2 regions of the Desertibacillus haloalkaliphilus genome follow, and region 1 is predicted to be linked to the other one. Evidence: predicted binding sites of a transcription regulator. Region 1 holds the regulator's gene; the other holds the start of a gene.
What was found. Region 1 encodes LexA, which represses DNA repair genes until DNA is damaged. Its sites were predicted from a motif close to CGAACATATGTTCG; they were not measured.
Positions count from the first base shown of each region.

Region 2: the regulator LexA is predicted to act here: its motif matches at 1,414-1,427, upstream of parE (DNA topoisomerase IV subunit B).

Region 1 covers NZ_JAHPIV010000010.1:40,555-43,985, reverse strand. The annotation lists gene KH400_RS12280 (YneB family resolvase-like protein) at 1-598, opposite strand, end outside; gene yneA (cell division suppressor protein YneA) at 622-927, opposite strand; gene lexA (transcriptional repressor LexA) at 1,084-1,713, shown strand; gene KH400_RS12265 (hypothetical protein) at 1,893-2,054, shown strand; gene glnA (type I glutamate--ammonia ligase) at 2,175-3,431, opposite strand, start outside.
Region 2 covers NZ_JAHPIV010000004.1:109,355-112,785, reverse strand. The annotation lists gene parE (DNA topoisomerase IV subunit B) at 1-1,336, opposite strand, end outside; gene KH400_RS05835 (CoA-binding protein) at 1,656-2,069, opposite strand; gene KH400_RS05830 (DUF2249 domain-containing protein) at 2,237-2,782, shown strand; gene KH400_RS05825 (heme-copper oxidase family protein) at 2,788-3,431, shown strand, end outside.

The DNA.
Region 1 (3,431 bases):
TAGCCTTTGACACTGGATACCCAAACCCACGTAGCGTTGCCGCAATGTCATGAAATGTTAGCTGACGTTCACGAAGACGAACGATCTCTTCAATCGGAACTTGTTTACGTTCCCTCCCACCAAGATTGATATTTTTTAAATTTTTCTCAGGCTTATACCCTTTTTCTACTGCCTTTCTCATTCCTCGTCTAATCTTTAAATTATGCAACTTACGTTGATAGTCCTCAACAACTGCTAGAATATCTAACACCATCGAATCAGTTTCAGATAATTGTAATTGGCCATGATCATTGATCGTATACACTTTTATCCCTAATTTTTGCAATTGATGGAGTAGGGCAATTTTTGTATTCCCTCTGCCTAACCTTGTATCATCTTGAATTAATAACACATCTGCTCTACGTTCATGACAATCAGCAAGAACTTCGAGTATACCCTCACGCTCAATATCATATCCACTCTGTTTTTCTTCAATCACGTTAACAACATGAAAGTTATACTGTTTAGCTAGCTCCTGCAACTCTTGTTTTTGTCTTTCCAAGGAAGTTTGTTGAACCTCCTTATCGGTACTAACACGGCAATAAATGATCGCATTCATACGCTCAGTCCTTTTTCGTTTGATCAATTCTTTACACGGATTGGTATTTCAATGATTTGTCCCGGAATCAGGTAGGTTCCTTCCTTCCCTATGTTATTCACTCTTTCAGTTACATGAATAAATTGTTCACGAGATAAGTTATGTTTGCTTTTGTACTGGTCCGCAATCGTCCAAAGCGTATCACCTTCTTGGACAACATAATCTAATGTACCAATAATCTCAGGCTCACTTGCAGATACAACTACAGAAGAAATCATTAATAAAACCGTTAATACAAATAAAATGATGATAAATACCTCTTGCCCACTCCATCTTCTCTTTGTTTTCATATTATCCTCACCTCAAAACCAGAATACTTGTTCTTATACTCAGTATATGAGGATCATACGTTCTCGTCAATAGGAGATTTAGAACTTATGTTTGCATTAGTAATTAACGCATGGTATAATTTTTATAACAAAATTCGGTAAAGTGAGGTGTCGTAGATGACAAAACTCTCAAAGCGTCAACAGGAAATCTTAGATTATATCAAACATGAAGTCCGATCAAAAGGATACCCACCATCTGTACGCGAAATTGGTGAAGCCGTTGGTTTAGCTTCAAGTTCAACCGTACATGGGCATTTATCACGTCTAGAAAAGAAAGGTCTTATTCGTCGCGATCCAACTAAACCTCGAGCAATCGAAGTACTCGATCCAGATTCCATGAATGAAGCAACAGAAATCTCAGAAGCGAACACCGCATATGTCCCTGTTGTCGGTAAGGTAACCGCTGGACAACCCATCACTGCAATTGAAAACGTAGAAGAATATTTACCTCTACCTGAACGACTCGTCTCTGATGACAACGTATTTATCCTAATCATTCAAGGAGATAGTATGATAGAGGCAGGCATCTATGATGGTGACATGGTTATCGTCCGCCAACAACAAACAGCTTCAAATGGCGACATCATTGTCGCAATGACTGAAGAGGATGAAGCAACTGTAAAACGTTTTTTTAAAGAAAAAGATTACATCCGCCTACAACCTGAAAACACTACAATGGAACCGATTATTTTGAAAGACTGTAAAGTATTAGGAAAAGTCATCGGGGTATTTCGTACCATCCACTAACATTATAGAAAAGATACTAGATTCAGGAACTCTAGTATCTTTTTGTCCTTCCTCAACTAAACCTATCAATACTCACCCGCTTATTCTTTGAACGACAGTAACACCAAGTGCCTAATCCATTCCTGTTTAAGCACAAAACAACTCTACAAATGAATACTGTGCTAATGGGGGTGATGATATTGTTAAAAGGATTAATTGCTTATTTTGGAGTAGCCCTACTCGCCTATATTTCATCTCGTTTTCGACAACCGTTAGGGGAATACCGACCACCTAAAGAGGACAAAAATTTAAAAGAGAAGCCCGTCGACCAGCAAGAAGATCACGATGAATCCGAACATTAATAAGAAAATGTTATGAATTGTTTTAGAGCACCCTTTTTCTTCTAATCAATACAAGAGCTCTACTACAATGAAGAGTAGAAAAAACCCTCAACACATTGTGCCGAGGGCTTAATATCCATATTAATACGTTTGCATATACTGTTCGCGCTCCCAAGGGTGAACTTGCGTACGGAACATATCCCATTCAATTTCTTTCGCCTCTGCAAAGTGCTCGATTGCATGTTCGCCAAGAGCCTTAATAAGAACCTCGTCTTTTAAAAGAGTATCTAGAGCTTCTTTCAATGTTGCTGGAAGGTCTTTAATTCCTTCTTCCTCACGCTCTTCTCTACTCATCACATAAATATTGCGATCAGTCGCACTTGGAGGTGTTGCTTTTTTCTTAATCCCATCAAGACCAGCTGCTAGCATTGCTGCCATCGCTAAGTAAGGGTTAGCCGCTGGATCCGGGCTTCGCACCTCAACACGTGTACTTAAACCACGAGAGTTCGGGATACGTACAAGTGGACTACGGTTACGTAATGACCACGCTACATATACTGGTGCCTCATATCCAGGAACAAGGCGCTTATAAGAGTTAACAATTGGATTTGTGATCGCCGTAAACGCTTGGGCATGCTCTAGAATACCTGATAAAAACTGCATCGCAGTTTCACTTAATTGCGTTTCTGTTGACTCATCATAGAAAACATTTTCTTTACCTTTAAATAATGACATATTACAGTGCATCCCTGAACCATTAACACCGAATAATGGCTTAGGCATGAATGTTGCGTGAAGACCATGCTTACGTGCAATTGTCTTTACAACCAGCTTAAACGTTTGGATATCATCACAGCTTGAAATCGCATCCGCATATTTGAAATCAATTTCATGTTGGCCCGGAGCAACCTCATGGTGAGAAGCTTCGATTTCAAAACCCATATCTTCAAGCTCAAGAACGATATCACGTCGGCAGTTTTCACCCAAATCAGTTGGCGCTAAGTCAAAGTAGCCACCTTTATCGTTAAGTTCAAGCGTCGGCTCACCTTTTTCATCATTTTTAAATAAGAAAAACTCAGGCTCTGGTCCAATATTAAAATCAGTAAATCCTAATTCTTCTGCCTCTTTTAAAACACGTTTTAAAATACCACGAGGATCACCTTCAAATGGGGTAGGTTCCTCACCTGGACTACCTGGCTGATAGATATCACAAATGAGTCGCGCTACTTTCCCTTTTTCAGGCGTCCAAGGGAAGATCACCCAAGTATTTAAATCAGGATATAAATACATATCTGATTCTTCAATTCGAACGAAACCTTCAATTGAAGAACCATCAAACATCATTTGATTATCGAGTGCTTTTTGTAATTGATCAACCGGGATTTCTACGTTTTTGAT
Region 2 (3,431 bases), on a different contig from region 1:
TTCGATCACGTCCCTGTTTAGCTGATCCTCCTGCTGAATCTCCCTCAACAAGGTAAAGTTCGTTGCGTTGCGGATTTTTCGATTGTGCAGGTGTTAGCTTTCCGCTTAAAAGCACGTCTTTCCGCTTGTTCTTTTTCCCACTACGGGCATCTTCACGTGCCTTGCGCGCAGCTTCGCGGGCTTGTGCTGCTTTTATTGCTTTTTTGACAAGCATCGTACTGATCTCTGGATTTTCTTCAAAGAAAAAGGATAACTTCTCTGAAACGACACCATCAACCGCAGATCTTGCCTCAGGCGTTCCGAGTTTCCCCTTTGTTTGCCCTTCAAATTGGAGCTTCTCTTCGGGAACTCGAATGGAAATAATCGCTGTAAACCCTTCACGAATATCTGACCCATCAAGATTTTTGTCTTTATCTTTTAATAAATTCACTTTTCTTGCGTACTCATTGACTGCTCGTGTCATTGCAGACTTCGCACCAGACTCGTGTGTTCCGCCATCCTTTGTACGAACATTATTAACAAAGGATAGAACGTTATCGGTGTAACCATCGTTAAATTGGAACGCAAATTCAACATCTATTTCGTTTTGTTCCCCGTTGAAAAAAACGACAGGATGAAGGGTTTCTTTGTCTTCATTTAAGTATTCGACAAAGGCTTCAATTCCTGTTTCATAGTGAAAAAGCTCTTTGTTTTCTTTGCCTTTTCGCTCATCATGCAATTCAATTTTTAAACCTTTTAATAAAAATGCAGCTTCACGTAAGCGCTCTGATAAGGTTTCAAAATTATAAACCGTTACACTAAAAATGGTCGTGTCAGGTTTGAAACGGATGGTTGTACCTGTCTTCTTCGTCTTCCCAACCTTTTCTAGTGTCGTGACAGGATGGCCACCATTCTCGAATCGCTGTCGATAAACGTTGCCATCTCGTTTTATTTCGACTTCAAGTGATTCAGATAATGCATTAACGACTGATGCGCCAACACCATGTAAACCACCGCTTGTCGCATAGCCGCCTTGACCAAATTTACCACCTGCATGCAATACAGTAAGGATGACTTCTGGCGTTGGCTTCCCCATTTTATGCATTCCAGTAGGCATACCACGTCCTTCATCACTGACACTAATGCTGTTATCTTTATGGATAGTTACTTTTATAAAATTACCGTATCCCCCTAATGCTTCGTCTACGGCATTGTCTACGATTTCGTAAACGAGGTGGTGCAACCCTTTGCTATCGGTGCTTCCGATATACATTCCTGGGCGTTTCCGTACCGCTTCAAGCCCTTCTAGCACCTGAATGGCATCATCGTTATAGTCAAATTGTTGTTTTGTAGCCACAGTAGAGACCCCTTTCAAACAAACGTACTTGTAGATGTAGCTCAAAAAGATCTTAGAAAAATCATGAATTTCTTTATCGAATTTTTGTTCATTCATGGTTTCTATAGCACCTTTTTGAACTAACTCTCATGAATATATTACCATAAAGGAACATTTGTTTCTATTGTTGTTCGTAGCTGAGTTTTATAGTATCTGCAGTTGCTGTCTTTAATTCATTGTATCTTTATTTTTTTGTTTCGCAACCTTTTTCCTTCATTTCGCGCAAAAGTGACAAAAGCCCCTAACATTTGGCATATATGTTAAGAGCTTTGTTAAACAGTTATTTTGTCAGGGCGTGTTCTACTTTTATACACCGATCCATGATACAAGTGATCTGGTTTTCTTTACAAATTTCATAGGCTTCTTCATGCTCTACTCCTAATTGTGCCCAAAATACGTCTGGTTTTATTTCCGCAGCTTCTTTTGCTACCGCGGGTAAATGCTCACTACGTCGAAAGACATTAACGATATCGACATGACCATCGATTTCTTTAAGAGAAGAAACGGCCTTTTGTCCTAATACTTCATCAACCATTGGATTAACAGGAATAATTTCATACCCTGCAGCCTGCATCGCTTCAGTAACCATATAAGACGTTCGTTCTGGGTTATTTGATAAGCCAACAACGGCAATTCGATTCGCTTTTTTTAGAACTTCCTTAATCTCTTCTCGGCTTGGGTTTTCAAATTCCATGGTAATACACTCCCTCGTTTAAATTGGTTATTTATACCTCTATTGTAAACGATTTCACAAATTGAGCAAAGGAAGTTGCTTGAGATTTGCGTGGTGACAACTGTCACTGCATCTACTGTGGTTATGTACTATTCTTTCAGTAACAAAACACAGAGGAGGTGCTAGTAATGGCAAAAGGGAAAGTGGTGGAGTTAGATGTGCGTGAAGATCTTAAAAATAAGATCGAGCCGTTTCAAAAAATTATGAAAGCTGTTAAATCATTGGAAAAAGATGATACCTTTATCTTACACACAACATTCAAGCCAAAACCATTGCTCTCACTACTTAAGACTAAAGGATTTACAAATGAAGTAGAAAAAATAGACAACAATTATTATGTAACTACCTTTAAAAAGAAGAAAAAGCGTTTCTCTTTCTTTAAGAAAAAAGAAGAAGACGCACAGAAAGGTCAATTATCAGATTCAAGCCATGATCCTAGTATAAGCCTTGGTGATCATTATTATATAGATAATCGTGGTCTAGAGCCACCACAACCAATGATTCGCACGTTATCAAAGCTTGAAAAAATGTCTGACGATGAGACATTAAAGATTAGAAATGATCGTGTACCAGTATTTTTAATTGAAGAATTGGAGCAACTTGGCTATAAGCACTCCCACATTGAGTGTCAGGATGGGTCTGTCGAAATTACGATTGTCAAAAGAGAGGGATAACGATCATGGGAACTGCAGCAAGTGTACAGAACACAACATTGATGACTGACTCTTCCAGGCAAAACTTTTATTTACCATTTTCATTTATGATAACGGGTTTTCTATCATTACTTATTTTTTCGATCCTGCTTTTGTTTGCCGGTGGTCTTTTTCATACGAGCGGAGTGCGACAGGTGTCGACAATCGCAGCCGTTCACTTGTTTGTGTTAGGTTGGGCGACGATGTTTGTCATGGGAGCTGTCTATCAGTTAGTCCCTGTGGTGACTCAAAATGAATTGTTTAGTACGAGATTAGGGATGGTTCATTACTTTTTATATACAGCTGGAAGTATCGGGTTACTGATCGGATTTTTCGAATTTAACACGGTAACGCTAATCATCTCGGGAGCCCTAGTGATTATTGGGACACTCTTATTTATTAGTAATATTTTACTGACCATTTTTAAGACGAGGGCATGGAATCCAATTCTTTTTGCAATGTATAGTGCACTCTTTTATTTATTGTTAACGATTATTTTCGGATTTTTGATGGTTATCAATTTTCAATATCCACTGTTTGGTGATATCCATTCATCTCTTCTTGCATCGCACATTTGGTTTGGCTTTATTGGCTGGTTCCTCTTTTTAATTATCGGTTACAGCTTCAAAAT